2 regions of the Variovorax sp. VaC1 genome follow, and region 1 is predicted to be linked to the other one. Evidence: predicted binding sites of a transcription regulator. Region 1 holds the regulator's gene; the other holds the start of a gene.

Evidence for each region. Region 1 encodes HrcA, which represses chaperone genes, less so after heat shock. Its sites were predicted from a motif close to TTAGCACTCNNNNNNNNNGAGTGCTAA; they were not measured.
Region 2: ACGLHS_RS17035 (co-chaperone GroES) is a predicted target of HrcA. The motif match lies at 1,989-2,015, and genes of this name have one in related genera.

What each region holds. Positions count from the first base shown of each region.
Region 1 covers NZ_JBIGLT010000002.1:685,548-690,549, reverse strand. The annotation lists gene recN (DNA repair protein RecN) at 1-286, opposite strand, end outside; gene ACGLHS_RS10185 (NAD kinase) at 288-1,202, opposite strand; gene hrcA (heat-inducible transcriptional repressor HrcA) at 1,234-2,241, shown strand; tRNA gene ACGLHS_RS10175 (tRNA-Ile) at 2,282-2,358, shown strand; tRNA gene ACGLHS_RS10170 (tRNA-Arg) at 2,537-2,613, shown strand; gene ACGLHS_RS10165 (GrpB family protein) at 2,792-3,328, opposite strand; tRNA gene ACGLHS_RS10160 (tRNA-Arg) at 3,537-3,613, shown strand; gene greB (transcription elongation factor GreB) at 3,674-4,252, shown strand; gene ACGLHS_RS10150 (bifunctional (p)ppGpp synthetase/guanosine-3',5'-bis(diphosphate) 3'-pyrophosphohydrolase) at 4,280-5,002, opposite strand, start outside.
Region 2 covers NZ_JBIGLT010000004.1:27,141-32,142, forward strand. The annotation lists gene ACGLHS_RS17030 (DEAD/DEAH box helicase) at 1-1,606, opposite strand, end outside; gene ACGLHS_RS17035 (co-chaperone GroES) at 2,101-2,391, shown strand; gene groL (chaperonin GroEL) at 2,448-4,103, shown strand; gene xylB (xylulokinase) at 4,175-5,002, opposite strand, start outside.

The sequences.
Region 1 (5,002 bases):
CCGTGCGGCGCAGCAGCAGGGCGTCGCCGGCTTCGAAGCCGCCTTCGTCGAGCCAGGCGGCAAGGGCAGGGTCGGCGTCGAATTCGGCGCTCACGTCGAGCCGTTCGGCCCCTTCGCGCACCGCGCCTGCGTCGGCGCGGTTGCCGAGCGCCAGCTGCAGCGCGTCGATCAGGATGGATTTGCCGGCACCGGTTTCACCGGTCAATACCGTGAAGCCGGTGGACAGGTCGAGTTCGAGTGATCGCACGATCACGAAGTCGCGCAGTGCGATGCGTCGCAGCGCCATGTCAGGAGCCCCCTTCGTTCCAATGAAGTTTCTTGCGCAGCGTGTCGAAATAGCTCCAGCCGCGCGGATGCAGGAAGCGCACGCGGAAATCGGAGCGGCGCACCACCACGCGGTCGCCGATCACGAGCGAAGCCAGCGATTGCATGTCGAAATTGGCGCTGGCGTCGCGCCCGCCCACCAGCTCGATCACGATCTCGTCGGCGTCGGGCAGCAGCACCGGGCGGTTCGACAGCGTGTGCGGCGCGATCGGCACCAGCACCCAGCCGGGCACCGCCGGATGAAGCAAGGGCCCGCCGGCGGACAGCGCATAAGCGGTCGAGCCCGTGGGTGTGGCGATGATCAGGCCGTCGGCGCGCTGGTTGGCCACGAAGTGGCGGCCCACCGAAACGCGCAGCTCGACCATGCCGGAGGTGGCGCCGCGATTGACCACCACGTCATTCATGGCGAGGGCGTCGAACACCGAGACGCCATCGCGCATGACCTGGGCGTGCATCAGGCTGCGATGGTCTTCCTCGTACTCGCCGGCCAGCATCGGGATCAGCGTGGCCTGGTAGTTGTCGAGCGGAATGTCGGTGATGAAGCCGAGCCGGCCGCGGTTGATGCCGATCAGCGGGATGCCGTAGCTGGCGAGCTGCCGGCCGATGCCGAGCATGGTGCCGTCGCCGCCGACCACCAGGCCGAGGTCGCAGCGCTGGCCGATTTCCTCGACCGACAGGGCTTCGTAGCGGGGATGGGCCGGGGCGCCGTCATCGGCTTCTTCCTCGCAGGTCGAGCGCTCGACGAATACCTTGCAACCCTGCGATTCGAGGAAGGCGCCGATGCTCTCCATCACGCCGTCGCGCGCATCCGCCTGCGCGCGGGCGCCGGAAGCCTGGTATTTGCCGATCAGGGCGACGTGACGGAAGCGAGAGGTCATATCTCACAAATTACAACACTAAAATCTTGCAATGCTGGACGACCGTGCCAAGTTGCTGCTCAAGACGCTCGTCGAGCGCTACATCGCCGACGGGCAGCCCGTCGGATCGCGCACGTTGTCGCGTTCGTCGGGGCTGGACCTGTCGCCGGCGACCATCCGCAACGTCATGTCGGACCTCGAGGCGCTGGGGCTGATCGCCAGCCCGCACACCTCGGCGGGCCGCATCCCGACGCATCGCGGCTACCGCCTTTTTGTCGACACCATGCTGACCGCGGAGCGCGAGCAGATGAGCGCGCCGAGCCTGGCGCCCGACCAGCCGCAGAAGGTGATTGCCAATGCGGCGCATCTGCTGTCGAACCTCTCGCAGTTCGTGGGTGTGGTGATGGCGCCGCGGCGCGCATCGGTGTTCAAGCAGATCGAATTTTTGCGGTTGTCGGAAAACCGGCTGCTGGTGATCATCGTCTCGCCTGACGGCGACGTGCAGAACCGGGTGATCTTCCCGGAGGCCGACTATTCGCAGTCACAGCTCGTCGAGGCTTCGAACTACATCAATGCCCACTATGCGGGCCTGACCATCGAGCAGGTGCGCGACCGGCTGCAGTCCGAGGTCGAGAAGCTGCGCGGCGAGATCGCTGCGCTCATGCAGGCGGCGGTGCAGGTCAGTTCCGAGGTTTTGACGGAGGCGCAGGAAGACGACGTCGTGATTTCCGGCGAGCGCAACCTGCTCTCGGTGAGCGATTTTTCCAGCGACATGGGGCAGTTGCGCCGTGCTTTCGAGCTCTTCGAGCAGAAGGCGCAGCTCATGCGCCTGCTCGATGTGTCGAGCAAGGCCGAAGGCGTGCGCATCTTCATTGGTGGCGAGAGCCAGGTGGTGCCGTTCGAAGAACTTTCCATCGTCAGTGCCAACTACGAGGTCGATGGGCAGGTGGTCGGCACCCTCGGGGTGATCGGGCCGACGCGGATGCCTTACGAGCGCATGATTCAGATCGTCGACATCACATCGCGGCTGATCGGCAATGCGCTGAGCCATCGCAAGTAAGCGAGCGGGTGGTGCGGCACGAATAGAATCGTGCCCGCGTGGGCCGTTAGCTCAGTTGGTTAGAGCAGCGGACTCATAATCCGTTGGTCGATGGTTCAAGCCCATCACGGCCTACCATGTCCCTATAGAGAAAGCCCGCTACCAAGATTGGTAGTGGGCTTTTTGCTGCGCTGCAGCTTGGGCATCAATCGATCGGGATTGACGCAGTTGGTCGGGCCGAATACGGCAGGGTCAATCGGAGTTCTCGGGGTGATGGCAGATTCACGCTGACAAGCAGGCTATAATCGAAGGCTTCGCGGCTGTAGCTCAGTTGGATAGAGTACTTGGCTACGAACCAAGGGGTCGTGGGTTCAATTCCTGCCAGCCGCACCACTCTCGAATGGACCAGAAGGTTGATGCCTTCTGGTCCTTTTTCTTTTGGGCTCGCCTTTTGGCATCTTGCGGGCGTCGGGCCGGGGGCTCGAGGGCCACAGCCATCGTCGACTTCGAGGTGCTCGTATGCACGAGGCGACGGTCTGCCCTGTGGGGCGGCCCCTGCGCTTTCGCTCCGTCAGCTCAGTCCAATCTGCGCGTGTATCTCCTTGATCACGGCCTCTTTTTCCCGGTTGTAGACCTCCGGATTGACCGGGTCGATCATGTGCGCGCGGTCCTTGGCTTCCTCGTACCTCCTGCGCAGGTCTGGGCGTCGCTGGAGGATGTCCATGAACGCCAGCGAGTCCTTGTGGACCGGATCGCCGTGATGGCAGATGTGGATATTGATGTTGTAGTTGCGTCCGTTGTGTTGAACGCAGCCGCAGACATAGGGCTTCTCATCCCTGTCGACCCAGACGGCACGTCGGTGAAATCCAAGTCTCTCGAATTCCGTTTGCGTTGCGCGCAGGTTCTGTTCGCCCGTGATGGCGGCAATGTCAACCATGGGCTTGCCCCGCAGCCCATGAATGGCGGTGCTCCCGATGTGAACGAGCTCCACGCTCTCGAGATTTTCGTGAACGTACCGCTGCACTTGCGCGAACACGCGGGCGTACGCGGGGTCGTAAGGCAGGATGTGGCGGTGTTCCAATCTTTCATCGAACGCGTTGACTTTCATGGCGGCTCCATGTGCCTCCTCGCTACCGATCAGTACGCTCGGATCTTGTGTGGCGCACGGCTTGAATGCGGTGCCGATACAGGGAAATCGGGCGTGTTGCGCGAGGCACGTGGCGCTGCGGCAGCGGAGTCTGCTGCCAAGGCGCTTTTTCGCCCCGGATCACGCAAATCCGAAAGGGTAGAAAAAACAGGCTATAATTGCAAGCTGTGCGGCTGTAGCTCAGTTGGATAGAGTACTTGGCTACGAACCAAGGGGTCGTGGGTTCAATTCCTGCCAGCCGCACCACTACAAGGAAAGCCCGCAACGAAAGTTGCGGGCTTTTTTCATTTGGAGGAGGGTTCTGCGTTGAGCAAGGCATTCACCAAGGAAACCGACACCGACGGAGATGACGACGACGGCTCCGGCGGTGCCGTGCCCGCGTTGCCCGCAGGCAGCAAGAACTACATCACGCCAGACGGTTACGCGCGACTGCGCGACGAATTGCTGCAGTTGATGGATGAAGAACGCCCGAAAGTGGTCGAGGCGGTTCACTGGGCGGCCAAGAACGGGGACCGCTCTGAAAACGGCGACTACCTCTACGGCAAGAAACGCCTGCGAGAAATCGACCGGCGCATCCGATTTCTCACCAAGCGGCTCGAGATTGCCGAGGTCACGGATCCCTCGGTGCATCACGGCCGCGACCAGGTTTTCTTCGGCGCCACCGTTCGCTACATCGATGAAAGTGGCGACGAGCGAAGCGTCACGATCCTTGGCATCGACGAGGCGCAGAGCGCCAAGTCGCAGGTCAGCTGGATTTCGCCCATCGCCCGGGCACTGCTCAAGTCGCGCGAAGGTGATGTGGTCAAGCTGGTGACCCCGGGCGGGGCGCACGAAGTCGAGATTCTTTCGGTGAGCTATCCGGCGCCGCGTCCGGCCGCCGCCTAGCAGCGAGCGCGCCGCGGCCCTGCCATCTCAAGGGGCGGGAACGGTCCTTGCGGCGGTCAGCACCGACGTGGTTCGCCGCGCGGCCCGCAGCACGGCATCGAGATGCGCACGGTCGCGCACGGCGATCACGAAGCGCAGGTCGGTCGAATCCTGCGGGGTCTCGTCCGCCATCTCGACATGCGTGATGTCGGCTTCCGCATCGGCCAGCGTGGCAGCAACCCGTGCCAGCACGCCCTTGTCGTTGCGCACGGTGATCACCACACCGGTTTCGAAGGCACGCGTGGGCTCGTCCGCCCACTCGACGGCGAAGAAGCGCTCGCTGTCCTTGTTTCGCAGGCGCTGGCCCACGCCGCAATCTTCGGTGTGCACCACCAGGCCTTCGCCGTGTCCGAGGTAGCCGACGATCTGGTCGCCCGGAATGGGGCGGCAGCACAGTGCAAAGCGGACCGACGAGTTCTCGCTGCCATCGAGCGTGACCGCGCCTTGCGACACGGTCTCGTGCGAGATGAAGCGTTCGCGGCTCAGCAGCAGCGCATCGGGCCGTTCACCCAGTTCGGAAAGCAGCGCCATCAGCCGCTTGGCCACGATGCTCGCGATGCGCTTGCCCAGGCCGATGTCGGTCAGCAATTCGGAGCGGGTGCGGTTGCCGGTGAAGCGCAGCAGCTTTTCCCACAGTGCCTGGTGCTCTTCGTCTTCCTCCGGCAGCTTGCCGAGGCCTTCGGCGCGCAGCGCCTGAGCCAGCAGTTTTTC
Region 2 (5,002 bases), on a different contig from region 1:
GTACGCGAGGAACCGCTTTCACGCGCACCCGGTGCGCATCCTTCCAACCTTCATTACGATGCAGCAGGGCCTGCGCCATTTCGTTAACTACAACCGCGATTGGCTTCCCGTCGCCAGTTTGTTTGGCGAGCTCTTTTCCAAGCTCAACTTGGACGCGCGTTCTAGCCTCAAGCAAGTCCGAGACAGTCTTCTTCCCTATGAACGCTGCAATGTCGGTGCCGACAAGCAGCACCGCCGCGTAATCGGCGCTGGATCGTACAGCACGGCCTAAAGCCTGCTCGAAACGATTCACGGTACGAACTTCGTAACCCGGAGAATCTTTTTGCCGATAGGAATCAATGTGATCGCAAACCCGGTCGCCGCTGGGAATGCCATCCAACACGAGGACTCGGCAGGCATCGTCAGCAAGGTCGACACCGTCGAACCGCTGGGCGAAGACAGCGTAGTTTTTATTGGTCTGTCGCAATCGATCAATCGCAGCGTCAACATCTTTCCCCTGAGACAGTACCGCACCTGCCTCTTGCCAAGTTTTTGCCTGTGCCGCCGAGCTAGTCAGAACCACAACGTTAGCTTGCTTTGAAAGAACTCCGCATATTGACGCGACTTCTTGCTTGGTCGCTTGATTGTTGATTAATGAAGTAGGCAGCATCATTCTTTCGCCTGCCCCTTCGTCCTCCGCCGGCTCAATAACTCTGGAAAATGCAGCAGAATCGCATGCAAGCACACCAATCAATGCAGAACCATCTTTAACGCTTGCCGACATAAACAAGCGATGTTTTGCATTTTGATATGCTGAGTTTTCTTCTACCGGCGGAACAGAGAGCGATATCTCAGCCGCGATGCCAGAGATGCAGAAACGTGCCAATTCTGCATAACGACTGATGTTGCCCCAATTAAATTTAAGTTCTAGGCTGTCTTTGTGCTCCTCGAAAATTGCACAAATCTCCTTGTGTACTGCATTCCAAATCCAGTAGGGAACCTCATAAGTCGACCCTTGCTCATCGCGCTCGATGCCTCGCCAAGTTGCGGCGTCCGATCCCTCGCAAAGCGGCTTTAGAAGAGCGCGGACTTGGCTGTAACACTCGACTGGAATAGTTGCGGTGTAGCTTTGCTTGACGCGCTCGATGCCAGCGTGGCAATCATCAAGAACAAATGTCGATGGTCTGATCGAACGGGATTCAAAAACTGTTCTTGCAGTAAATAATTTGTCGTATGTGCAAGCGAGGACGGCCTCGCCTCCCAATGCTTCATAAGGCAAACCATCCTTACCAAAGGTCGATACTGGGACGCCGATAACTTTCCCTGCGGCGACTACTTGATCAACAAGTTGCGTGGTGGGGCACAAATACACGACAGGCTCGCCTTTGTAGCGACGCCTCATCCGCTCGGCGTAGAGCAGACCTAGGACCGTCTTCCCCGAGCCGGTGCTGAGCTTCATGACGATGTCATGTTGATCGATCTGGAGGTCGATCGCTTGGGCTGCAGCGGCTTGGGCTGGCCGGAGGCTGGTGTGCGTAGCCTTTCGGTCGAGCTGGCCAAAAAGCTCGGCCAAAGAAGCAGGCAGATCGGACTGCGGGGCCTTTGCAAGCGAGGAAAAATCAAACATTTGCGACGCCTTTGCAACACCGTGATACAGACATTCTGCCGTGCTGCGAGGGAAGCAAATATGCGGACAACCCGGTGAGAGCAGCAGAGGTGCCGGGCCGAATGTGTTGCGCATGAGTGCGGAAACACCCTGGATTTCCGCCCAGGGCAACAATTACGCCACCTAGCTAAGCTAGGGGGCAGGCTTTTTGGAGTTCACACCGTAAAGGTCGGCAACCATCGGTTGGCATCCTCGTTGACAGAGCTTCACCATACCTCTTACCCTCTTTTTACCCGGATAAAAATTCACACGAAGGTTAAATGGCGTGTGCACTAATCTCCACCGGCGTTCCGCACCTCCGGACCAAGCCCTGCCCTTGAAAGGTCATCGATTGCCCTTATGATTAGCACTCGCTGCTGATGAGTGCTAACAGCCCTCGCTTCCAGTCGATGGGCCGCCGGCTTCCCCTGGCGCCCGACCACAAACCCGTTTCTTATCCATATCCAGGAGATGCAATGAAACTTCGTCCTTTGGCCGATCGCGTGATCGTCAAGCGTGTTGACAGCGAAACCAAGACCGCCTCCGGCATCGTCATCCCCGACGCAGCCGCTGAAAAGCCCGATCAGGGTGAAGTCCTGGCCGTGGGCCCGGGCAAGCGCAACGACAAGGGCGAACTGGCCGCACTGACCGTCAAGGTCGGCGACCGCGTCCTGTTCGGCAAGTACAGCGGCCAGACCGTCAAGGTCGGCGGCGACGAACTGCTCGTGATGAAGGAAGACGACCTGTTCGCAGTCGTCGAGAAGTAAGCCTTCTCCTCTCTTTCGATTCCATCCAAATCCAATCCATTCGGAGTTAATTCATCATGGCAGCAAAAGACGTAGTCTTCGGCGGAGAAGCCCGCGCACGCATGGTCGAGGGTGTCAACATCCTGGCCAACGCAGTCAAAGTGACCCTGGGCCCCAAGGGCCGCAACGTGGTGCTCGAACGCTCGTTCGGCGCCCCCACCGTGACCAAGGACGGTGTGTCGGTCGCCAAGGAAATCGAACTCAAGGACAAGCTGCAGAACATGGGCGCCCAGCTCGTGAAGGAAGTGGCCTCCAAGACCAGCGACAACGCTGGTGACGGCACCACCACCGCGACCGTGCTGGCCCAAGCCATCGTTCGCGAAGGTTTCAAGCTGGTGGCTGCCGGCATGAACCCGATGGACCTGAAGCGCGGCATCGACAAGGCCGTGACGGCCCTGGTCGCCGAGCTGAAGAAGGCTTCGAAGCCCACCACCACCTCCAAGGAAATCGCTCAAGTCGGCTCGATCTCGGCCAACAGCGACGAAACCATCGGCAAGCTCATCGCTGACGCGATGGACAAGGTCGGCAAGGAAGGCGTGATCACCGTGGAAGACGGCAAGTCGCTGGACAGCGAACTCGACGTCGTCGAAGGTATGCAGTTCGACCGCGGCTACCTGTCGCCCTACTTCATCAACAACCCCGAGAAGCAATCGGCGCTGCTCGACAACCCGTTCGTGCTGCTGTTCGACAAGAAGATCAGCAACATCCGTGACCTGCTGCCCGTGCTGGAGCAAGTCGCCAAGGCTGGCCGTCCGCTGCTGATCATTGCCGAAGAAGTCGAAGGCGAAGCCCTGGCTACGCTGGTCGTGAACACGATCCGCGGCATCCTGAAGGTTGTGGCCGTCAAGGCGCCTGGCTTCGGCGACCGCCGCAAGGCCATGCTGGAAGACATCGCCATCCTGACGGGCGGCAAGGTCATCGCTGAAGAAGTGGGCTTGACGCTCGAAAAGGTGACGCTGGCCGACCTGGGCCAAGCCAAGCGCATCGAAGTGGGCAAGGAAAACACGATCATCATCGACGGCGCTGGCGCTGCTGGTGACATCGAAGCCCGCGTGAAGCAAGTTCGCGTTCAGATCGAAGAAGCGACCAGCGACTACGACCGTGAAAAGCTGCAAGAGCGCGTGGCCAAGCTGGCCGGCGGCGTTGCAGTGATCAAGGTTGGCGCTGCCACCGAAGTCGAAATGAAGGAAAAGAAGGCTCGCGTCGAAGACGCCCTGCACGCTACCCGCGCTGCAGTGGAAGAAGGCGTTGTGGCTGGCGGCGGCGTGGCTCTGCTGCGTGCCAAGCAAGCCGTGGGCGAGTCGGTCAAGGGCGACAACGCCGACCAGGAAGCCGGCATCAAGCTGGTGCTGAAGGCCATCGAAGCGCCCCTGCGCGAAATCGTGAACAACGCCGGCGGCGAAGCCTCGGTGGTGGTGAACGCTGTGCTGGCCGGCAAGGGCAACTACGGCTTCAACGCTGCGAACGACACGTACGGCGACATGCTCGAGCTGGGCATCCTGGACCCGACGAAGGTCACCCGCACCGCACTGCAGAACGCCGCTTCGGTGTCCTCGCTGCTGCTGACGACCGAAGCCATGGTTGCTGACGCACCCAAGGACGAGTCCGGCGCTGGCGGCGGCGGCATGCCCGACATGGGTGGCATGGGCGGCATGGGCGGCATGGGCATGTAATGCCCGGCTGAGCTCTGCTCACCAAACGAAAAAGGGCCGCGCAAGCGGCCCTTTTTTATTGCGCGTTCGACTTAACGGAATTGATCGCGCAGCGCCATGTACAGCACCTGAAAGCGCGCATGCCGCGTCTTGTGCCCATCGGCCCCTTCAGACGAAGGCAGCAGTTGCTGCTTGACCGGCGGCAGAGTGCACACCTCGGCCACCGCACCGCCATCGGCTAGCCACGCAAGGCGCGCCGCACCGAGCGCACCGCCCGTCTCGCTGCCCGCATAGAGCGTGAGCGGCACCTGGAAGATGTCGGCCAGCAACTGGCCCCACCACACGCTGCGCGCACCGCCGCCCACGAGCGCGATCTCGCGCAGCGGCATGTCGGCCGGCAGGCGCAAGGTGTCGAAGCCATCGCGCAAGCCGAAGCTCACGCCTTCGACCACGGCATAGGCGATCTCCGCCGGCCCATGCGCATGGGTCAAGCCGAACAGCACGCCCTGTGCATTCGGGTTGTTGTGCGGCGAACGCTCGCCCGAGAGGTAAGGCAGGAAAAGCGGGCAACGCGCACGCTGGTCCGTCGGCACCGATGCGGCGGCTTCGAGCAGCGCGGCTTCGTCGGCGAACTTGAATGTCTTCGCAGCCCAGCTCACAGCACTCGCGGCCGAAAGCATCACCGACATCTGATGCCAGCGTTTCGGCAGCGCGTGGCAGAAGGCATGCATCGCCTGCGCGGGATTCGGCAAGAAGCGATCGGTCGATACGAACACCACACCGGAAGTACCGAGCGAGACGAAGCCCTGCCCCGGCTCCACCAGCCCCATGCCGACCGCGCTGGCAGCGTTGTCGCCCGCACCACCCGCGATGAGCACGGTGCCGTTGCCCACACCCCAGCGCGCAGCCAGTTCAGGCTT